DNA from 2 places in the Streptomyces sp. NPDC046727 genome. Region 1 is predicted to be linked to the other one. Evidence: riboswitches for the same ligand, from Rfam matches in the RefSeq annotation. Region 1 holds a riboswitch; the other holds the start of a gene.
The links. A riboswitch is a leader RNA that binds a small molecule or an ion and turns the genes downstream of it on or off. The one in region 1 is predicted to bind guanidine.
Positions count from the first base shown of each region.

Region 1 (11,537 bases):
GAACCCGGCCATGGTGACACCGCTCACCCGGCTGGGCCGTCGCGGGCACTCGACGTCCCACATGGCCGCTCCGTGGGCGAACGTCTGCATCGTCCCATGCTATGCGAGCGTGCTGGGGGGAACATTCGTCCAATCCATCGGCCCCTGCCGGCGGAGACAGTGGGCTCGTGAATACCTCTGACGGACGTCCGTACGTGAATTCCGGCTCCGATGCCGGCGAGAGTTCAACCCTGTCGCTGGACGACGGCGACATCTTCGTGTGCCAGGACGGCCCTCGCGACGCCCCCGTACTCCTGCTCATCCACGGGTCCGCATCTTCGACCCGCGCGTGGAACCCGATGGTTCCGCTGCTGACCGGATCTCACCGAGTCATCCGGGTCGACCTGCTCGGGCACGGCCGGTCGGCCAAACCGGCCGACCGCAGCTACGCGATCCCGGACCAGGCGCGTCGGGCCGCAGCGGTACTGGACCGGCGCGGCGTCGGGCATACCGTGGTCGTCGGTCATTCCAGCGGCGGCGTCGTCGCCACCGCCCTCGCCGAACAGCGACCCGACCTGGTGACCGCGCTCGCGCTCATCAACACCGGCCCCAGCCTGGACGCCTTCATCGCAACGGAGTCCGCCGCAGTCGGCCTCTCGCAGTGGCCGCCGGCCGACGAGCAGCTCCGGCGGTTCGCGAGCACGGGTTTCAGCCGCACGGACTACCAGATGCCAGAGGAACTCCTGGACGACGTGCGCGGTATGACCCACCACTCGCTCACCACGACGATGCGGGCCACCCGCTCCTACCTGGAGCAGCGGGCGCTGCCGGATCGGCTGACGGTCCTGGGCAAGCCGCTGCTGGTGATCTTCGGCGAGGACGACCGCAGATGGCGGTCCTCATCCGCCTCCGATTACCGCGCCGTTCCGGGCGCGCAGGTCGAGTTGCTGCCCGGACTCGGGCACTCGCCCCTGCTGGAGGATCCGCCGCGGACAGCTACCTCACTGCTGGCCTTCACCGCGATCCACGCCGTACGGGGTGGCTGAATGAAAGGGAGCGGTGCCATGCGGATTCTGGTCTCCGGCGCCAGCGTCGCCGGTCCGGTGCTGGCCTACTGGCTCACCAGGCACGGCTTCTCCGTCACCGTCGTCGAGCGCGCGCCGGCTCTGCGCAAGACCGGCGGCCACGCGGTCGACCTGTTCCGGCCCGCGATGAACATCTCGGAGAAGATGGGCGTGCTCACGCGTATCGAGGAGCGGGCCACCGGTACGAACCGGATGACCGTCTACCGGGAGGGCTCACGGCGTCCCGCCCGGGCGGACCTCTCCAAGATCTTCAGCGCCGCCTCCGAGCGGCACGTCGAGATCATGCGCGACGACCTGAGCGAGATCTACTACGACGCCGCACGCGACGACGTCGAATACGTCTTCGGCGACTCGATCACCGCGATCTCGCCGTCTGGGGAGGTGCAGTTCGAAAACGCCGCGCCGCGCCGCTTCGACCTCGTCGTCGGCGCGGACGGGCTGCACTCCAACGTGCGCCGCCTCGTCTTCGATGACGAGTCCCGCTTCAACGCCTTCATCGGGGCCTACCCCGGGGTGCTGACCCTGCCGAACGTCTCCGATCTCGACGGCGAGCTCCTCATCCACGTCGGTGTCGGCCGCACTGCCGGCATGTACGGCGCGCGGCACCTCGGCGACGCGCGGGCCTTGTTCCTGTTCCGGAGCGAGCGTGAGCTGGACTACCACCACCGCGACGTGCCCCGGCAGAAGGAGCTGCTGCGCGGTGCGTTCGCCGGCATGCACGCCCATGTGGACCGCTGGCTGGACGAACTCGACCGCACCCCGGCGTTCTACTTCGACTCCATCACCCAGCTCCACATGGCCACCTGGTCGCAGGGGAGGGTGACGCTCGTCGGCGACGCGGGCTACTGTCCCGGTCCGGCCGTCGGCGGCAGCACCACCCTGGCCGTCGTCGGCGCGTACGTCCTCGCCGGAGAACTGGCACGGGCGGGCGGCGACCACGAGCGCGCCTTCCCCGCCTACGAGCGCGTGATGGCGCAGCACGTGCACGGCAGCCGCGCGGTCGCGCTGAGCGCGGCGAAGACCCTGATCCCCACATCCCGCCTCGGCATGTGGGGCCTGGCCCAGGGCGCCCGTCTGATCTCCGCACTGCCCGCGGGCCCCAGCCGCGCCCTCGTTCGCCTCACCACCAAGAGCGCACGCCTCTACAACTCCGTGACCGTCGACGACTACCCGCCGTCGCCTGCCGCATCAGGAGGTCGGGCCGGCCTCGCGGGCGCCCCCGGAGGCGGCCGCGGAGTGGAGTGAGGCCCCGGCCCCGCGGCGAAGTCCCGCCCCGGGGTGGTCACGTCATTGATTCCTCCTGACACACCTCTGTGGATGAGCGGCCGTCCTCGGGCTGTCGAGCGGTCACAGTGTCGCGGTCGTCCCCTGCCCGGACGCGCTGCCCGCGAGCCACTCGTCCCAGCCCAGGTTGAAGGCGGCGTAGCCGTTGTCGGCCGAGGCCTTGGCACGGGGCGAGCCGGTGACGGTGACGGGGTCGCCCTGCTTGACCTGGCCGTAGAACCACTTGGCATCCGACATGGACAAGTGGACGCAGCCGTGCGAGCCACGGGCGCTGCCGCTGCCGGGATTGGGATCGCCGGTCGAGTAGTGCACGTACGTGCCGGACTGGGTCAGGTGGACGTCCCAGGGCAGCGTGAGGTCGTAGTAGTTGGGGCTGCCCTTGTCGCAGCTGATGCCGACGCTGCAGGAGGTCATGTGGACCTTCTCCTGCTTGTCGATGACGGCCATCGTGCCGTTCCACGTCGGATACTGGGCGCTGCCCGCGTTGATCGACAGGGTGCGCACCACCTTGCCGTTCCGGGTCACCCTCATGGTGTGGCCGCTCACCGAGACGTCCGCGCGCACGTCGTCGCCGACCGTGAAGGTGTGCGTGTAGCCGCGCACGCCGTAGCGTCCGTTGCCGTTGCTGACGCCCTTCATGTCGGCGTCGATCTTCACCTTCGTACCCGAGGGCCAGTACGTCTTCGGCCGCCAGTCGGCGCGCTTGTCGCCGAACCAGTGCCAGGCGCCTTCCACCGGCTGCGAGGCGCTCACCTTCATGTGCTTCTCCACCGTGGCCCGTGCCTTCGGAGCCACCGGATTCGTGAACACCACCGAGATCGGCATGGCCACGCCGACCGTGGTTCCCGTCTGCGGGGTGATCGTCTCCAGCAGCATCGGCGGACCCGCGGGCTTCGTCGGGGACGGAGAGGCGCTCGTGCTCGGCTTGTCCGCCCCCTTCGCGTCGTCCCCGGTCGCCTTGTCACCGCCGCCCCCGCCACAGGCACTCGTGCCCACCAGCATCGCAGCCGTGACGAGTGTGATCCCTATGCCGCCCTTGCGCCGTCCCACGACCTGCCCCTCTCTCACGCACTTCGGCCCTGACGGGCCCGACTCCCTGTCAGACAGTGAGTGAGGGTGCAATAGTTCCGTGTGCCGCGTAAAGCCCACCTCAAGGCGCCGGCGCTCAGCACCGGATCAGGGACGGTCAGCGGCGCAGATTGGAACGCTGCCGTCCGCACCTAGCCCTTTGACCAAGAGATCCCATCAGGCGCCGGGCGCCGAAGGGGGCAGGGTTCCTTGAGGTGAGAAGTCCCGACACGGCGAGCTGGTCCTCCGTCGGCGACGGCACCAGCTTCCCCACCGCCGCCCACTCCGTAAGTTGTTGGGTGGCCCGGGAGGGCCGGATGTGGCTGAGTAGGGCCTGCCCGTAGTGGCTCCTGAGGAGTGGCCGTCCGGTTCTCCGGGGCGCCCTGGCTGCTGATTGAGATGTGCGCGCCTTGTTGCGGTCGCTATTTACGGAGCAGACAGAGGGGTGTTCCTCGGGCCCGGCAGAACTGCGCAACGAGGAGGGCGAGTGCGGGATTGACGCGGGGAAGGGCCATCACTGGGCGACAGTGGTTGACGACACCGGAGCGACCCTGTGGTCGAAAGAGGTCGAAACGATGAGACAGCGATCCTGACCGCGCTCGGCGAGATTCTGGACCTGGCCGGTGAGGTCCGCTGGGCGGTGGACATCTCTGGTTCTGCCTCCACTGTGCTGCTGGCCCTCCTCGCCGCCCACGGCCAGAAGGCCGTCTACGTGCCTCGCCGTACGGTCAACCGTATGGCTGGTGCCTACCGCGGCCAGGCCAAGACCGAGGACCGCGATGCTTACGTCATCGCCGAGTCAGTCCGTCACCGCCGTGATTTCGCGGTTATCGAAGTGCCGGCCCAGCTCGCGGCCGACCTTACGCTCCTGACTGCGCATCGGTCGGACCTCGTAGCTGACCGTGTACGGATGATCAACCGGCTACGGAACGTGCTCACAGGAGTCTTCCCAGTGCTGGAGCGCACCTTCAGTTATTCGGGCCACAAGGGCGCGCTCGACCCTGCTGACCGGCTATCAGACGGCTGCCGCTATCCGGCCCGAGGCCGGACCAGGCTGACGGCTTGGCTTGCGAGCCGTGGCGTCCGCGGGGCGGACAGGGTCGCTGTCACCGCTCTGGAGGCTTGCCCAAGCGCAATACACAGCGCTGCCCGGCGAGGACGTTGCCGCTCAGATCGTGGCTCTGTCCGTACAGATTTTGGACCTGGACGACCGAACCAAGCGCATTGATGTCCAGATCCGGGAGACGTTTCGTCCTTCCGGAGGGGGCGTGCATGCAGTCGCACCGCCGTTCAATCGACAGCACGTTCTGTTGCTGGAGCCTGGAGGGGGCATCGCGGCTTGCCCCCCATGGAGACTCCCCAGCCGGAGGCCGCGCCGCCGACACCGGGCTCGCTGCATGCGGGCCAATGCTGCCAAGGATCCGCACCCTGAGCGGTCCGGTCCGTCCCGGGCCACTCAGGAGTGGGGGCAGAGGACGAAGTCGCGGTGGGCGCTCCAGGAGCCGTCGTCAGCGAGTCGGTCGAGCGCGTCCCGAATCCGGCGGAAGTGCGCCGCAGTCAGCTGGAGCGGGGGCTCGTCGGGCTGGTACGTGGTGCGGACCGGGTAGTCCACACCCGGCTCGGTGGTCATCTCGATGTGGCAGCCGAGCACATGGGTTACGGGCCGGCGCTCGGCGAACTCGATCAGTCGCTCGATGCTGCGGGTGAAGGCCGGAACGTCCTGGATGTAGAGGCGGCCGGGGTAGACGGTGTCCCCCGTGAGCAGGAGGCCGGTGGCCGGGTCGTAATACGTGACGGCCGCCTCGTGGTGGCCCGGGGTGGCCAGGCACTCCAAGACCCGGCCGCCGAGGTCGACGTGGGCGACGGCGTCCGGATCCTTGTCGAACCCGAAGTAGCGCCATGCCGTGGCGCGATCGGCGTGCACCACGGTGGTGCCGGGGCGGTCCGCGAACTGGCCGTCGCCCGCGATGTGGTCGCCGTGCCCGTGGGTGTGCAGCACGAGGAGGTGGTAGTCCTCGTCCCCGGGATGCCGGTCCTGCCAGTCGGCGAGGAGCCCGTCGACCACCTGACGCAGGGGGAAGAACTCAGGGGACGGGGTGGCTCCGGTGTCGATCAGCACCGCCCGCTCGTTGCCGCACAGCAGGAACAGGAACGGCGCCTCGTAATGGACCGCCATGTTCTGCCGCAGGATGAACGTGTGGTCGTCGTAGGCGTGGACCTGGATGTCCGGATCCGTGTTGTGCTTGGCCGACGGCGAGCCGTGAATCCACCGCACGTCCAGAGGACGTGGCACGGGAGGGACGCCGGCGAAGTCGATACGACGTGTTCCACTGTCCACGATGTCTCCGCGCGTGCGTCGTCTTGGCGGGCCGGGTACGGCGCACATCTCGTCCGGGGCAGGCACGATCGAGCCTCCGCCGGGACGCTACCACCTCGTCCGACACCTCGACATCACATGTGCCGTCCGGGCCGCCGGGCCATGGCCACACCCGCACCGCCCCCGGCCGGCTCACACGGCGACTCGCCGGATCGCTGGCCACTGGACGCCGCCTACCTCAGCGTGGATGTGCTCGGCCACGGGGACGAACCGGACTTCGGACCGCCGCCGGCCTCCCCCGTCTCCGCCCCCGCCGATCAGGCGCTGTCCGGCCACGACCGGGGGCTGTTGCACAGCGTCGCGGGCTCGGGCAATACCATGCTGATCCAGTGGATCGCGGTGTCGGCGGCAACCGGTCCCACGGAGCGTATGGCCGACCTCACCGGCCCAGTCCCGTTCGTGCTTCCCCTGCGCACCCTCACCCGCCTCGCGCCTCTCGGCCGTACGCGAGGACTGGCTCGCCGCCCTACGCGGGCCGGAGGTCCTCACCAGCTCCGGGCCGACCTTCATGGCACAGCTCGCGGCGCCGGACGCCTGTTTCTTCCCCATGGCGGTCGACGGGAGGAATACGGCTCACCGAACACCGCTGCGTTCGGCGTGACTGTCGCCCGCGACGAGCAGGTCGTCCGGCTCGGGAACCCGAACGGCCCACCATGGCCGCTGGCCTCCTGAGACAGCTCCCAGCGATGCGAGGAACGCCAGGATGGACGACGAGCCGCTGAAAGACTGGGCGCCATCGAACGCTGGAACGGGCACCTGTGGGAGCCGTACGGATTCGCCGCCAACCTGGCCGAGGCCAAGGCCATCCTGTATCTCCGCTGCGCTGCGACGCCTGCGGCGACGGCGTTGCTGCCGCGGGGAGGACCGGAGTGGCAGGGCGCTGCGGGCCCTGGCTGCCGCGGCTCGGGGACTGGGCGCGTGGCGCTCACCGAGGCGGCGGATGTGCCAGGTCAGTGCACGGGCGGGGCTGCGGGCATCGTACACGGTGCGCTGTCCGAGCGCCTGGTCGAGGACGGTGGCCGCGTTGTGTCCTGCGGTCTCCGCCTCGGCAAGCACGGAGGCCAGTGCGTCCCGGCGGGGTCGGCCAGGATGCGCTCTCCGTGCTCGGGTACTGCTTCCTGGAGGTGGTGGGCGAAGCGGCGCTTGGTCTGGGGGCTGGGAGAGCGTTGCGCAAGGCCCGTCAGGACTGGTCCGGAGACCTGCGCGTACGCGATCTGTAGGTGGACGAGGGCTTGCCCGGCTGCTGCCTGCTGCTGGGCGTGCTGGCGGGTGCGGTGCCCGTGCATCGCGAGGGCCAGTGAGGTGAGTGCGGCGTCCAGGAGCGTGGCGAACCCAGCCCCGTCCCTGTCCCGGGGCCTGTCGCGCCAGATCGTCTGGATGCTGCGGCGGAGCACGCGGGTGCTGTCGAGGTCGGCGGCGATGCTGGATCGGGTGGCGCGCTCGAAGACGGTCGCGGCTTGTTCGAGTTCGGCCTTGAGCGCCGTCGGTGCGGTGACGGGCAGTAGGTCCAGTGGTGTGCCGAGCGCGACCAACTGTCCTTGGGCGGTGTGCTCGTCGCCGTGGGTGAGGTGCTGGAGGATGCGTTCGGTGGCGGCGGTGGCCTGGTGCCACGGATTGCCCGGTTGGATGGTGGCCGGCTCGGGCCTGGTGGTGGCGAGGCGCGTGGTCATCTCCCGCTGGCTGGTGAGCAGTTCGTGGTGCAGGTCGTGCATGGATCGGGTCTCCATGTCCGGAAGCAGTTCCGGACTCCCGGTAGCCCAGGACTGCGGGGACACGTCCGCGACGCCGTCGCACAGCGCCCAGCGCTGTGGGCCTGAGGGCGATACAACATCCGGTGAGTCCTACTGCGGCACTCGCCCCCTGGGTCGTGTGATGTCTCCCTGTTCGACGAGCTGAACCAGAGGCGGGGCGGGGTCACCGTCGGCGAGGCGAGAGCATCGGTGTGCTTCACGGACTGCACAAACGGCCCCGGACGAGGCGTCCGAGGCCGAGTAGGGCCCCCTCCCTAGGGGATGAACCCCCGGTCAGAGCGGTGGTGCGTTGCGCCCCGCCAGGATTCGAACCTGCGACACCCCCGCTCGTGACACCTCATGTCGTAACGTCCGCTCGCGCATCGCGCACGCATGACGGGGCGGCCGGGCTTGCTGCCGGACCCCTCTGGGTCGTCCCTGCCACTCGTGCAACGATGGGAAGCGCGAGGGCGCTTACCCGGGATTGTCGGTGAAATGAGCGTTGACCTGGTAAAACTCCTCTCGGTAGTTCTCACGGATCAACGCCGTTTCCCAGGCTCGCGTGCCCTGGATGTGCCCCGCGCTCGCTCGTGCCGTGACTCTGCCGGCGATGTGTCAGCTGTCTCGCGCGGCCGCGGTGAGTTCGGCTGCGGAGCGGTAAGCGGTTGGCGCGGTCGTCAGGGTTCGGGCCAGCGCGAGTGCTCGCCGCTCGGCTGCGGCGCGGTGGGCGGAGTCGGTGATGGTGGTGAAGTCAGCGGGGCGGGCGAAGCCGACGACCCGGCGGATGATCTCGGCGCCGCAGAATCCGAGAGTGTCGGTGAACAACTCATCGAGGTAGCGCTGCCGTTCGGCCTCCAACGCCTTGGTGGCGACCCCCGTGAAGAGGGCGGGCGGGTAGCCGTCGCCGTCGGCGTGGTTGCGCCACAGTTCGGTGAAGTGCGTTCGGAAGCCGTCCCAGACCTCTTCGACGGCGGACAGCAGCCAGTCCTGCTGGGCGGCCCGGTCCGGTCCGCGCGCGCCGGCGGCGAAGTAGGCGATGAGCAGGTGGGCCAGGAGGGTTCCCAGGTCGAAGCCCATGGGGCCGTAGCAGGCGAATTCCTGGTCGATCACGCTGAGGGAATCCTCGGAGACCATGATCGAGCCGGTGTGCAGGTCTCCGTGCAGGAGCGCGTCGCGGGAGGTGAGATAGCGCTGCTTCAGCCGGGACACGGCGAGTTTCAGCTCGGTGTCCTGCTGGAGACGCTGTACGTCCCCGTCGAGTTCCGGGCTGGTCCACCGGTTGCGCGCGTGGGGCAGGAAGATCTCGGTGAAGACCATGTCCTCCATGATCTGGCACATGGCCGTGTTGGTCTCGAAAAGTGACGCCAGTTCCCGTTTGCGCCCCGCGGGCAGGGCGAGGTCCGAGGTGAAGAAGAGAGTGTGCGCGAGATAGCGGGCGACCTGCCCGGCGAAATGGGGGTAGCGCGCGCCGGCCGTCAGGTCGCCGCGCATGACCGTGTGCCCTTCGAGGTACTCCACGGTGAGCAGATGCTCCTCCGGGTCCACGTGCAGGGGCTCTGGGACGTACGGGCCGGCGTGACGCCGGTGTTCGACCAGGGCGCGGTGTTCGAACAGGACGCGCTCGGGTGTCAGGGGCCAGCTCGGGCCGGCCGCACGCACGTACGGCGGGGCCTGTTTGACGCACACGGCTCCGTCCGGGCCATGGACGGCGAAGACGAGGTTGACGTTGCCGTCGCCGATCTCCCGGGCGGACCACTGGTCCCGGGCTCCGCCTAGCCGGCGCGCGAGTGCGGGGTGTCGGGCGAGGTGGTCGAGCAGCTTCGTGATGTCGGGTTCGACGACGGAGGCGGACGCGGTCATGATTCCTCCTGGGCTGAGCATCTGAGCGGTGCTGTGGGCGGTGGGTGAGGCGCGGGGCTCACGAGGACCAGGTCGGCCGGGGCAGCGCGAGGTGGTCCCGCAGGACCTGTTCGGCGCAGCCGAGGGTGCCGGGTATCGAACCGGGGTCCGAGGTCCAGCAGTCGCTGACGACGTACAGGGATCCTCCGGGTGCGGGGGCACGCATGCGGGCCGCGACCTCCTCCGTGGCCTGGCCGGTCCGCCATATGTGCCAGGCCGCCGAGTACGGCGGGCGCCCCCAGTCCTGCCAGCAGGCTGCCGCCGGCGGGCGCGCCCGCACCCGGTGCATGCGGCACAGCAGCCGGTGGGCGTGGGCCACGGCCGCAGCCGGGGCCGGTGGCCCTCCGCGGAACGTGTCCGCGCCGCCGGGCACGTGGTACGGCGGGTCCGCGCCGAAGCGATCCCAGAACTCAGCGGACGGGCCGCTGGGGTAGGCGGCGAGCAGCAGCCGGGAAGCCCCTCCGGGCGCGTACCACAGTTGCCGCAGGGGAAGATCGGTGGTGCTGCGCCCGGTCTCCACGCCGCACGCGCGCCACCACGGCTCGTCGTAGGCCAGGAACAGCTTCGCGGCACGCACCGGCTCGACCGCTTCCAGATCGCCGTGCCAGAAGGGGCCGAAGATCCCGGGTTCGGTTTGGATACGGCGCAGAGCGCCTTGCGGCAGCGCCAGGACAACTGTCTTGGCCCGTACGTGCTCCCGAAGTCCGGTGTCCCGGCCCGTACGGTCCGTGAATGCGAAGGTCAGCTCGTACGGACCGCCGGCCCTGTCGGAGAAGGCGATCCGGCACAGCCGACGGCCCCGGAGCGTTCGGCCGCCGGCCTGCTCGAAAGCGCTGTGCAAGGCCCTGGGCAACGACTGCATCCCGCTGGAGAGCGTGACGTACTCGGCCTGTGGCGGGGTGTGGAAGAGGACGTCGATCCACTCGGCCGCGCCGCCCGCGTGTACGTCGTATCCACCGGTGTCCGCGACGAGCCTCAACGCCTCCCGATCCAATGCCGCCGCGAGGACCTGCGGCCAGGAGACCTTCCCCAGCGGCTCACCCTGCACAACTGCTGTTCCCCGCGCTGTCCGGTACCGGGCCCGCGCCGACGCGGCCTCGGCGGGCCGCCGCTCCCGCACCGCCCTGTGGTACGTCTCCCGAAGCCGTCCGAATCCCGGCACCGCCGACTCCACCGCCTGAAGCGTCAACCCGCCCGCATCCGTCTCATGAATTCGCCTTCTCACCGCGTACGGAATGCGAACCGCGTTGGCGAAATCCCGCTGGCGTAACCGATCTCCCCGCGCCAGTACGAAATTCTCCGGCCGGTCGAAATGGAACGGTGTCAGTGAGTCGGCCAGGCCCAGATGATTCAGCAGTGCCATCACCGGCGCAGCTTCCCTGTTCAGTCGCATGGCACCCAGTTCCGCCCACCCTCCGCCGCGCACCGGAACGGACCAGATTCTGCCGCCGACCCGATATCCGCTCTCGTACAGTGTCACGCTCTGCGAGCCCGCCGCCAGCCGGAAGGCGGCATAGCAGCCTCCCACCCCCGCGCCGATCACGACTACACCGCCCACGCGTCACCCCACCCGGTTCGAGCCAATCCGACTTGTCACTCTTTACCGCTCTGCACAGGAGATGGAACATCGGGTGAACAACCAAGCGGCCGTCGTGACAACGGGAGACCACGTGATCTTCAGGACCGACGTACTTGCCCAAGCGCCCTCCGCCTACGATGCGTTGTCCGAATACTTTCGGGACATCCGCGCCTTCTACGAGGTGATCAGCGTCCGCTTCGCAATTCCCGAATACGGCGTCCGCCTCACCCCTGTGGCCGGAAACGAACTGCACTCCAACGCCAACAGCTACCTGCTGTCCGACAACAGTTCCTACCCCTTCTACCTCTGGCTGCCCACCTGGCTCGGCCGCTTCTACATCGACCCTGAGCTCGTGCCCCCGGACTGTTCGGTGGACGACTGTCCCACCGACAAGGCCGGTCTTATCGCCTTCATCTGGCCCTGGCTGGGCTTCAACGACGCCTACGTCAAGGACGCCGACGGACCCGAGTGCTGGTTCGGCGTGACCGACCCGCGCCCGGACGACCCGCACGAGACGGTCCGCACCACAGCCACCA
Region 1 is NZ_JBEYYR010000013.1:103,395-114,931, forward strand. It holds gene ABZ937_RS18530 (helix-turn-helix domain-containing protein) at 1-90, opposite strand, end outside; gene ABZ937_RS18535 (alpha/beta hydrolase) at 195-1,025, shown strand; gene ABZ937_RS18540 (FAD-dependent monooxygenase) at 1,044-2,309, shown strand; gene ABZ937_RS18545 (L,D-transpeptidase) at 2,412-3,350, opposite strand; partial or broken gene ABZ937_RS18550 (IS110 family transposase) at 3,884-4,669, shown strand; gene ABZ937_RS18555 (MBL fold metallo-hydrolase) at 4,873-5,691, opposite strand; guanidine-III (ykkC-III) riboswitch at 5,767-5,834, opposite strand; gene ABZ937_RS18560 (hypothetical protein) at 6,744-7,520, opposite strand; gene mtnK (S-methyl-5-thioribose kinase) at 8,139-9,383, opposite strand; gene ABZ937_RS18570 (FAD-dependent oxidoreductase) at 9,442-10,980, opposite strand; gene ABZ937_RS18575 (hypothetical protein) at 11,144-11,537, shown strand, end outside.

Region 2 (11,537 bases), on a different contig from region 1:
CCGCCCTCCCGTTCCAGCGGCATGACCGACATCCGGGCCGCGTGCGCGGCGACCGCCGAGCCGAAGTCCTTGCGGATCATGTGCAGGCACATGTCCATGGCCGCGGCGGCGCCCGCCGACGTCAGGAACTGGCCGTTGTCCACGTACAGCACGTTCGGGTCCACCGTCACCTCCGGGTGACGCCGGGCCAGGTCCGGGGCGGCGATCCAGTGCGTCGTGGCCCGCAGGCCGTCCAGCAGGCCCGTCGCCGCGAAGAGGAACGCGCCCACGCAGATCGACGCGATCCGGGTACCGTTCGCCGCCGCCGCGCGCAGGGCTTCCGCCACCCCGGGCGGCAGCGCCGCCGGAGGTTCGGCCACCCCGGGCAGGATGATCGTGTCGGCCTCCGCCAGCGCCTCCAGACCGTACGGCGCCCGCACCGTGAAGGCGCCCGCGCTCACCTCCTCCCGCACCGAGCACACCCGCACCCGGTACGGCTCCCGGCCGTCCGGCAGTCTCGCCCAGCCGAACGTGTCGATGGGAGCGGAGAGGTCGAAGGGGATGACGCCGTCCAGCGCCAGCACGGCCACGGTATGCATGGCGGGAATCTAGCTCTACGGCGGGTCCTCGCCAACCGTGCCGCAGTGGGGAAACGGGTCTCCCAGCCGCTGCCACACCGGGTGGCGGGAATCCGTCGGATACTGGCAATCTCGCCACTGGTGTCGGGATCGCGGCGCCCCTAGCGTCCCTCCGTGACCAAGTTCCTCCTCGCCGTCCACGTCATCGCCGCGATCCTCGCCATCGGGCCCGTCGCCGTCGCCGCCAGCATGTTCCCGCCCGCCGCACGCCGGGCACTGGCCGCCGGACCCGCTGGAACCGACGGCCCCGGCGCCGCCGGACCCGACGACTCCGATGCCACCGGGACACTCCGGCTGCTGCACCGGATCTGCCAGGTGTACGCCGTCGTCGGCGTCGTCGTCCCCGTCTTCGGGTTCGCCACCGCCGGCCAGATGGGCGTACTCGGCAGCGCCTGGCTGATCGTGTCGATAGCGCTCACCGCGCTCGCCGCCCTCGTCCTCGCCGCACTCGTGCTGCCCGCCCAGACCGCGTTCGTCGAGGGGACGGCGGGGCCCGGGCTGACCGCACGGCTCGCGATGTCCACCGGCGTCTTCAACCTGCTGTGGGCCGCCGTGACGGTCCTGATGATCGTGCGCCCCGGATCCACCACCGGGGCATGAGCGAGGTCACCCAGGCGTACGCGAGGTCACGGCCTGCTCGCCGCCGGCGGCGCCGTGGGACCACGGCCCTCGGTACCCGGCCGGCCGCCCGACGCCGCCGCCTTCGCCCGGTCGGCCACCGCCGTCAGCGGGCGGGCGATGTCCTCCAGGGAGCGGCGCTCCGCCTTCACCGCCAGGGCCGCCGCGACCAGACCGGCCGCACACATCAACGCCGCGCCGATGCAGAAGGCGAGGACCGTGTCGCCGACCCTGCCGGTGCCCGTGAGGTCGGCGAACAACAGCGGACCGCTGATACCGCCGGCCGCCGTGCCCAGGGCGTAGAAGAAGGCGATGGACATCGCCCTCGTCTCCATCGGGAAGATCTCGGACACGGTCAGATAGGCACTGGAGGCGCCCGCCGAAGCGAAGAACAGCACCGCGCACCAACAGGCCGTCAGCGTGCCCGCGCCCAGCACACCCCGGCCGAACAGCCACGCCGTACCGAAGAGCAGCAGGCCCGAGAGCAGATACGTGGACGCGATCATCACGCGCCGGCCCACCGTGTCGAACAGCTTCCCGAGCAGCAGCGGGCCACAGAAGTTGCCGACCGCGATCACCGCGAAGTAGTAGCCGGTACGGTCCGCGGGCACGTCGTAGAACCTGGTCAGGATCGCGCCGAAGCCGAAGGTGATCGCGTTGTACAGGAACGCCTGGCCGATGAAGAGGGAGAAGCCCAGCACCGCCCGCCTGCGGTACCGCCCGAAGACCGTACGGGCGATCTCCGTGAACGTCACGCTCCTTCGCTGCCGTATCTCCAGCTCGCCGCGCGCCTCGGGCAGCCGTACGCCCTTCTCCGCCTCCACCCGGCGTTCGATGCCGGAGACGATCTCCTCCGCCTCCCGGTCCCGGCCGTGGATCAGCAGCCAGCGCGGACTCTCCGGGACATGCCGCCGTACCAGCAGGATGACCAGGGCCAGGAAGGCGCCGAGGGCGAAGGTGAGACGCCAGCCGACGTTCCTGGCCAGCAGGCCGGTGTCGAGCGCGACGATCGACAGCAGGGAGCCGCCGACCGCGCCCAGCCAGAAACTGCCGTTGATGACGAGATCGACCCGGCCCCGGTAGTCCGCCGGGATCAGCTCGTCGATCGCGGAGTTGATCGCCGCGTACTCACCGCCGATACCGAAACCGGTCAGGAAGCGGAAGAGGAAGAACCACCAGGCCTCCCAGGACACCGCCGTCAGGGCCGTCGCCGCCAGATACACCGCCAGCGTGATCATGAAAAGTTTCTTGCGGCCGAAGCGGTCGGTCAGCCGGCCCCAGAACAGGGCACCCGAGCACGCACCCGCCACATACAGCGCCGCGGCCACACCCGTGACCTGCCCGGAAGTGATCGACAGACCACTGCCGGGCTCCGACAGCCGGCCGGCGATATTGCCGACGACCGTGACCTCCAGGCCGTCCAGGATCCACACGGTGCCCAGACCGATGACGATCGTCCAGTGCCAGCGGGACCACGGAAGGCGGTCGAGCCGGGCAGGGACGGCGGTGACGACGGTCCGGCCGGTCGAGGCCTCGACTGCGCGCATGGGCTCCCTCCTCAGCGAGGAACGGGTCACCGGGTGCCCTGACCTGACCGGAGCAGTCCGGCCCGGCCCCGGCCCGCCGCAAACGACCGAAACCAGCCGGTCGGGCCCTGCTCGCCGGTCAGACCCCGAGCCCCCGCGACACCGTATGGATCAGCAGCCCCGCCAGGGACCCCACCACCGTGCCATTGATCCGGATGAACTGCAGATCGCGGCCGATGTGCGCCTCGATCTTCCGGGTGGTGTGCTCGGCGTCCCAGCCCGCCACGGTGTCCGTGATCAGCGAAGTGATCTCCGCGCGGTACGTCGTCACGACATGCACCGCCGCACCCTCCACCCAGCTGTCGACCTTCTCCTGCACCTTCGGCTCGGTCGCCATCCGCGAGCCCAGCGACAGCAACGCCGCCCGCACCCGCAACCGCAGCTCACTGCGCTCGTCCTCGGCCGCCGCCACGATCATCGACCGTACGGCCGTCCACGCGGACGCGATCAGATCCTGCACCTCACCGCGGCCCAGCACCTCACCCTTGAGCCGCTCCACCCGCGCCCGCGTGTCCGTGTCGGACTGCAGATCGGACGCGAAGTCGGTCAGGAAGCGGTCCAGCGCACCGCGCGCCGGATGCGCCGGCATGTCCCGCATCTCGGTGACGAACCGCAACAGCTCCTTGTACACCCGCTCGCCGACCTTCCGGTCCACGAACCGCGGGGTCCAGCCGGGCGCACCACCCTCCACGGCCACCATCACATCGTCCCGGTGCAGCACCAGCCAGTCGTGCGCGCGGGCCACCACCAGGTCCACCACCCGCCGGTGCCCCCCGTCGGCGACGATCTTCTCCAGCGTCTTCCCGAGGCCCGGCGCGATCTCCTGGACGTTCGCCCGCCGCGTGATCGCCTCACCGACGACCGCCTGCACATCCGAGTCACGCAGCACGGTCAGCGCCCCGCGCAGGGCGGTGGCCAGCTCCGCCGTCACCCGGTCCGCGTGCTCCGGCTCGGCCAGCCAGGCCCCGAGCCGGCTGCCGATACCGACCGCGCGCAACCGCTGCCGTACGACGTCCGCGGAGAGGAAGTTCTCCCCGACGAACTCGCCCAGCGAGACGCCCAGCTGATCCTTCTTCGTCGGGATGATCGCGGTGTGCGGGATCGGCAGGCCCAGCGGATGCCGGAAGAGAGCCGTGACCGCGAACCAGTCGGCGAGCGCGCCCACCATGCCCGCCTCGGCCGCCGCCGCCACATAGTCCGCCCACTCCCCGGCCCCCGCGTTCCCGACCGCCTTCGCCACGACGTAGACCACCGCCACGAACAGCAGCAGGCCCGTCGCCGTGAGCTTCATCCGCCGCACCCCGCGCCGACGCTCCTCGTCGGCCGGGGTGAACGCCGTCATCGTCCGGTACGACGCCACCCGTGCCGGTGTTCCCGTCTCGGTAGGTTCCATCAGCTCCACCCGTTCGGTGATCCCGCACACAATTGTCCCTTCCTGACCGACTCCCGGAACGGAACAGGAGTTCCCGGCGTCTGTCTGAACGGGAGCAGTGGCAGGGTCCTGTCAGATCTCCCCGGCCCATGACGCATCATGGACGCAGCAAGATCGGAGCCTCGGGCTCCCATCTCCCGAGGAGAACAACACAAGCGTGACCAAGCGTCATGGTTACGGGGTGCTCGGTGCGCTGGTCGCCCTGGTCATCCTGCTGTCCGCCGCCATATACATCACCGTGGCCGCCGACGACGGAACCCCCCGCGGCACCCTCGCCGACACCCGCCCGCACCGCGGCTCCGCCGCCCCCGCCTCCACCGGCACCTGGGTCGGCGCCTGGGCCACCGCCCCCGTCGGCGGCGAACCCGGCACCGAGACACAGGGCCTCGCCGGCCACTCGGTCCGCAACGTGGTCCATACCACCGCCGGCGGCACCAGCGCCCGCGTCACGCTGTCCAACCTCTACGGCCAGTCACCCCTCACCCTCACCCACGCCACCGTCGCCCTCTCCACCGGCGACGGCACCGCCGCCGCCGACGCGGAAACGATGCGCCGCCTCACCTTCAACGGCAGCACCAGCGTGGTCATACCCGCCGGCGGACAGACGGTCAGCGACGCCGTACGCCTGACCATCCCGCACGACACCGACGTCCTCGTCACCACCTACTCCCCCACCCCCTCCGGCCCGGTCACCTACCACCCCCACGCCCGGCAGACGTCGTACGTCGCCACCGGCGACCGCACCGAGGACACCACCGGCGGCCCGTACACCGAACAGACCCCGTACTGGCGCTACCTGACAGCCCTTGACGTCCTCAGCAACGAAGCCGCCGGCACCGTCGTCGTCTTCGGCGACTCCATCACCGACGGCATCACGTCCACCGTCGGCGCCAACCACCGCTGGCCCGACATCCTCTCCGGCCGCCTGCGCAGCGCCCTCGAAAGCGGCCAGCAACTGCCCCGCTACAGCGTCGTCAACGAAGGCATCAGCGGCAACCAGGTCCTCGCCGACGGACTCGGCCGACCCGCCGAGAACCAGAGCGGCCTCGGCCGCTTCGGCCGCGACGCACTCGCCCGCACCGGCACCAAGGTCGTCGTCATCGACCTCGGCGTGAACGACATCCTGCGCAACCGCCGGCTCGCCGACCCCCACCGCATCACCACCGGCCTGCGCACCCTCGTCCGCCAGGCACACGCCCGCGGCCTCAAGGTCATCGGCGCCACCCTGATGCCCTTCAACGGCCACCGCGGCTACACCCCACAGCGGGAAGCCGTACGCCAGCAGGTCAACGCGGACATCCGGGCCGGCGGGATCTACGACGCCGTCGTCGACTTCGACAAGGCCCTCCGCGACCCCTACGACCCACGCCGACTGCGCCCCGAATACGACTCCGGCGACCACCTGCACCCCAGCGACCTGGGCTACCGCACCATGGCCCAGACCTTCGACCTGCGCACACTGACCGGCGCGGGCCAGACGGAGCTGTAGCCGCGCGGCGAGGAATACTGACGGACATGACCCGCCTGATCCTCGCCACCCGCAACACCGGAAAGATCACCGAACTGAGGGCGATCCTCGCCGAAGCAGGACTCCCGCACGAACTGATCGGCGCCGACGCCTACCCCGACATCCCCGACGTCAAGGAAACCGGCGTCACCTTCGCCGAGAACGCCCTCCTCAAGGCCCACGCCCTCGCCCGGGCCACCGGCCTTCCCGCCGTCGCCGACGACTCCGGCCTCTGCGTCGACGTCCTGGGCGGCGCCCCCGGCATCTTCTCCGCCCGCTGGGCCGGCCGCCACGGCGACGACAAAGCCAACCTGGACCTGCTGCTGGCCCAGCTCTCGGACATCGCGGACGAACACCGCGGCGCCCACTTCGCCTGCGCGGCGGCCCTCGCCCTGCCGGACGGGCGGGAGAGGGTGGTCGAGGGCCGGCTGCTGGGCGCCCTGCGGCACGCCCCCGCCGGCACGAACGGCTTCGGCTACGACCCGATCCTCCAGCCGGAGGGCGAGACGCGCACGTGCGCCGAGCTGAGCGCGGAGGAGAAGAACGCGATCAGCCACCGGGGGAAGGCGTTCCGGGCACTGGTGCCGGTGGTGCGGGAGCTGCTGGGCTGAGAGTCGCAGAGGGGCCGCCCGGATGGACGGCCCCTCTGTATGTGTGGGCCCGGTGGGACTCGAACCCACGACACACCGGACCTAAACCGGCGCCCTCTAGCCAGCTGGGGTACGGGCCCTCAGCCTCGCCTACTCTACTGGGCGCTACGGACCGCTCGTCGCCCTCCTCGGCACCAGGTGCTGGTGATCGCGTGGCAGTTGGGGCAGAGGAAACGCAGATTCTCCCGCCTGTTGTCGTGCCAGTCCCCGTTGACGTGGTCAATTTCCAGCGTCATGGGCTTCCCGAGCCACTCCGCAGCGACTCCGCACCTGGCGCACTGTTCAGGAACGCCCACTTCACGGAGCGCGCGCCGGAGGCGTTCGGTCGCGATCCGGTGTCCGCCATCGTGCCGCACCAGGACAGCTTCCGGCCGCTTGGCATTCGTACCCGGCTTCCCTCGCTGATGGGCCTGGCCGAGAAAGTGGGCGGTGTCGAGGCCGTCTTCGGCGATCCACTTGCGAAGCATCGCGCGTTGGCTGCCGTTGTTCGTACGACCGATACGGCGAAGCACCTCGGCGATGGACGCCGACTCGTCGACCACCGCCCGCAGCTCGTCCGGCGCGGGTCGCGCTTGCCTGCCAGTGAGTGAGAAGTGCGAGATGTCGATGCCGAAGTGGGCGAATCGCTTCACGAGGTATCCCCGCAGGTAGCCGTATGGCCGGGTGCCGAAGAAGGCGATGACCTCGTCAAGGTTCGAGCACTGCGCGGCCGCCTGGGCCAACCGCTCGCGCGTGTACTGCACTCCGCTGCTCATACGACACCTGCCCGGGCACGGCCCTTGCCACGCCCTCGGTAAGTGTCGGTGGTCGAGTGGCAGTTGGGGCAGAGGAACCGCAGGTTTTCGACGCGGTTGTTCCGCCAGTTGCCGTCAACATGGTCGACCTCCAGGGGGAGCCGCTCGCCGAGCCAGACCGGCTCAATACCGCACAGGGCGCAGCGCTCCTCCATGCCCAACTCGATCATCGCCCTCTTGAGTCGCTGACTCGGGACGCGCGGAGCATGCGCCGACGTGTCCTCGACGAGGATCTCCGCAGGGGTTCGGCGGCGCTGGTTGTATCGCATCCGCTCGGTTCGGACCACAGGCATGAAGTGCGAGGTGTCGATCCCGTACGCCTTGATCCGCCGGGCGATGTTGGCCTGGTGGCCACCCACGGACTCGAGCCCGAGTCGACGCACGACCTCGTTGATGCTGGTGGATACGGCGACGACCGGCTCAAGAATCTCGCGCGTCCACTTCACCCCCTCCCGCTCGAAGTGCGACGTATCGACGCCGAGCTTCTTCATCCGTTGCCTGATGTAGTCCCGCCTCGGACTCCTCGGATCCACCCCCAGCCTCTCCAACGCCTCCGACAAGTTCCGCGCCCCGCGAGCCGCCGTCTCCAGCCGCTCCTTGGTGTATGCGCCGGCCCCCATCGAGCCCCTCCGTTCCGGGCGTGCGTTCGCCACCCGTACGGAGTAACGAACCGTTTATCGGACGGTCACGCACGGAAACGAGAAAGCGGCTCGCACCGGTCACGGTGCGAGCCGCCGGTGGCGGACGTGGGGATCAGATGCCCAGGTCCTTGATGATCTTGGCCACGTGGCCCGTCGCGCGGACGTTGTACAGGGCCCGTTCGACCTTGCCGTCCTCGTCCACGACGATCGTGGAGCGGATGACGCCCATGTACGTCTTGCCGTAGTTCTTCTTCTCGCCGTAGGCGCCGTAGGCTTCGGTGATCTTCTTGTCCGGGTCGGCGAGGAGGGTGACCCTCAGGGATTCCTTGTCGCGGAACTTCGCCAGCTTCTCCGGGGTGTCGGGGGAGATGCCGATGACGTCGTAGCCGGCGCCGGCCAGGAGTTCCAGGTTGTCCGTGAAATCGCAGGCCTGCTTGGTGCAGCCGGGAGTCAGGGCGGCGGGGTAGAAATAGACGATGACCTTGCGGCCCTTGTGGGCGGAAAGGGACACCTCGGTGCCGTCGGCGTCCGGGAGGGTGAAGGCGGGGGCCACATCCCCCGGCTGGAGTCGCTCGCTCATCGGGCCAGCGTAACCGGGGGGCCTTGCGGTGCGCCGGGAGCAAGAGCTGACAGACTGTTCGGGACAGCATCAGGAGACTTCGGAGGCCGTACGGTGGCGGACACGTCGGACACCAGAACCCCGGCGCAGATCGAGGCGGACATCAAGCGCCGCCGCGAAGTGCTGGCCGAGACGCTCGACGAGATCGGGGTGCGGGTGCATCCGAAGACCATCGTCGGGGATGCGAAGGCCAAGGTCATCGCCAATGTCGATCACACGGTCGGGCGGGCGTATGTGCAGGTCAATCGGGTCGTGAGCGATGTCCGGGCGCAGTTCGTGGATGCCGAGGGCACGCCCCGGCTGGAGCGGGTCGTGCCGGTCGCGCTGGTCGTCGTCGGGGTCGTGGGGCTGCTCGCCCTGGGGGCCCGGCGGCGCAGGGACTGACCGGGACAGGTAGGTTCGAGGCGTGAGCGCCAACAGAAATGTGCACAGCACTCCCCACCACGACAAGCTGCCCATCCGGATGCTGCACGACCGGGTTCTCGTGCGGCAGGAGACCGGTGAGGGCGAGCGGCGGTCGGGGGGCGGCATCCTGATTCCGGCCACCGCGGCGGTCGGCCGGCGGCTGGCCTGGGCCGAGGTCGTCGCGGTCGGGCAGAACGTACGGACGGTGGAGCCCGGTGACCGGGTTCTGTTCGATCCGGAGGACCGGGCGGAGGTCGAGGTGCGGGGCGTGGCGTACGTGCTCATGCGCGAGCGTGATCTGCATGCCGTCGCCGCGGACCGGTTCGAGGGGTCGGAGGACTCCACGGGTCTGTATCTCTGACGTTCCGAAGCTACGCGCGCGAGGGCCGGTGACCATCGTCACCGGCCCTCTTTGTCGTGCTTTTGCTATGTTCGGAAGGAACCCGACGAGACGCGCCGTACCGGGTCGAAGGCAAAGACGACGCACCCCAGGAAGAACCGCGGACCAGGTCCGCTACGTCTCGGAGGTGCCTGTCATGGCGTGGGTTCTGCTCGTCGTCGCCGGTCTGCTGGAAGTCGGCTGGTCGATCGGGATGAAGTACACCGACGGGTTCACGCGGGTGGTGCCCAGTGTGCTCACGGGGGCCGGGATCGTCGCCAGCATGGTGCTGCTGTCGTACGCGGCGAAGTCCCTGCCCATCGGTACGGCCTACGGCGTGTGGGTGGGGATCGGTGCGGCCGGTGCGGCGGTGCTCGGCATGGTGGTGCTGGGTGAGCCGGCCACCGCCGCCCGGATCTTCTTCGTGTGTCTGCTGCTGGTCGCCGTGGTGGGGCTGAAGGCGACCAGCGGTCACTGAGCCGCGGGCACGTCAGGTGCCGGGGCCGCCTCCGGCGCCTCCGTCGGTGCCGGTGGCGCCGCCGGCACCCGTCGTGCCGCCGCCCGGGGTTCCGCCGCCGGTGGTCGCGTCACCGCCGGTCGCGTCGCCGCCCGTGGTGTCGCCGCCGGTGGTCGTGTCACCGCCGGTCGTGTCGCCGCCCGTGGTCGTGTCACCGCCGGTCGTGTCGCCGCCCGTGGTGGTGGTGCCTCCGTCGGTGGTCGGGCCGCCGTTGGTCGGGGTGCTGGTGGTGCCGCCGTCGGCCGGGGTGCTGCTCGCGCCGCCGGCGGTCGGGGTGGCGGTCGCGCCGCCGTCGTCGCCGCCGGTGTCGGTGCCGGGCTCGGCGGTGCTGGTGGCCGGGGGCTCCTGGACCTGGTCGGCACCCTCTTCGAGCTGGAGGTCGAAGTCGGCGGCCGACTTGCCCTTCAGCGCGTCACGCGTGTACTGCGCCCAGATCTGGGTGGGCGGGCCGCCGCCGTTCATGCGGGCCTGGCCGAGGGCGCCGTACAGCGGCATGTGCTTGGCCGTCACCGGGTCCTGGCCCATGACGGAGACCACCGTGGCCAGGTCGGGGGTGTAGCCCGCGAACCAGGCGGCGGTGTCGCTCTCGGCGGTACCGGTCTTGCCGGCCGCCGGGCGGCCTGCGGCCTGCGCGGCGGTGGCGGTGCCGCTCTCGACGACGCTCTGCAGGACCGACGTGGTGGTGTCGGCGGCCTCCCGGCTGACGGCCTGCTTGACCGGCTGCTCGGGCAGCTTGATCTCGTCCCTGCCGTCCTTGGTGATCTTCTCGACCAGGGTGTACGTGCCGTGCTTGCCGTGGTTGGCGAGGGTGGCGTAGGACTCCGCCATCTCCAGGACGCTGGCGGTGGCGGTGCCGAGGGCGATGGACGGGTACGGCTGCAGGTCCGGGGTGTCGGAGGGGACGCCCAGGTCGACCGCGGTCTGCTTGACCTTGGCGGGGCCGACGTCGACGGCCATCTGCGCGTAGACCGAGTTCACCGACAGGTCGGTGGCCTTGCGGACGGTGGTCGGGCCGTACGACCTCTGGTCCTCGTTCTCGGGGGCGTAGGCGCCGCCGCTCCAGCCCTGGACGGGGCGCTGGTTGGTGCCGTCGTAGACCGTGTTCGGGGTGATGGTGCGGCCGTCCTGGGTGGTGGACCCGTTCTGGACGGCGGAGGTGAACACGAACGGCTTGAACGTCGAGCCGACCTGGAAGTCACCGCGGGTGGCGCCGTTGGTGTACTGCTTCACGTAGTCGATGCCGCCGTACATGGCGACGACCTTGCCGGTCTTGGGGTCGACGGAGGCGCCGCCGGCCCGGACGTAGCTGTCGGCCTTGCGGTTCTTCTTGTCCAGCTTGGACATCAGCTGGTCGTCCACGGCCTTGACGAAGGCGTCCTGCCGGTTCTTCTGGATGGTGGTGGTGATGCGGTAGCCGCCGAGCGCGAGGTGGTCGGCGTCGATGATGTTGTTGGTGATCAGGTACTGCTTGACCGCCTCGACGAGGTAGCCGCGCTGGCCGGAGAGGCCGGTGGAGATCGTCTGCTCCTTCGGCATCGGGAACTTCATGCCGGTGCGCTTGGACTCGCTGAGCCAGCCCTTCGTGACCATGCCGTCCAGGACGTAGTTCCAGCGGGCGACGGCCGCCCTCTTGTTCTCCGGGTGGGCTACGACGTCGTACTCGCTCGGCGCGTTGACGAGCGCGGCGAGGTAGGCGGCGCGGGCGGGGTCGAGGTCGGCGGCGTCACGGCCGTAGTAGGCCTGGGCGGCGGCCTGGATGCCGTAGGCGTTGC
Region 2 is NZ_JBEYYR010000006.1:147,734-159,270, reverse strand. It holds gene ABZ937_RS09670 (helix-turn-helix domain-containing protein) at 1-578, opposite strand, end outside; gene ABZ937_RS09665 (hypothetical protein) at 732-1,217, shown strand; gene ABZ937_RS09660 (MFS transporter) at 1,244-2,782, opposite strand; gene ABZ937_RS09655 (DUF445 domain-containing protein) at 2,901-4,214, opposite strand; gene ABZ937_RS09650 (SGNH/GDSL hydrolase family protein) at 4,411-5,742, shown strand; gene rdgB (RdgB/HAM1 family non-canonical purine NTP pyrophosphatase) at 5,769-6,371, shown strand; tRNA gene ABZ937_RS09640 (tRNA-Leu) at 6,416-6,490, opposite strand; gene ABZ937_RS09635 (HNH endonuclease) at 6,506-7,165, opposite strand; gene ABZ937_RS09630 (HNH endonuclease) at 7,162-7,824, opposite strand; gene bcp (thioredoxin-dependent thiol peroxidase) at 7,958-8,425, opposite strand; gene ABZ937_RS09620 (DUF3618 domain-containing protein) at 8,519-8,848, shown strand; gene ABZ937_RS09615 (co-chaperone GroES) at 8,871-9,230, shown strand; guanidine-III (ykkC-III) riboswitch at 9,285-9,357, shown strand; gene ABZ937_RS09610 (SMR family transporter) at 9,406-9,726, shown strand; gene ABZ937_RS09605 (transglycosylase domain-containing protein) at 9,739-11,537, opposite strand, start outside.
Region 2: linked by a shared signal. The riboswitch ahead of ABZ937_RS09610 (SMR family transporter) and the one ahead of ABZ937_RS18555 (MBL fold metallo-hydrolase) in region 1 are both predicted to bind guanidine.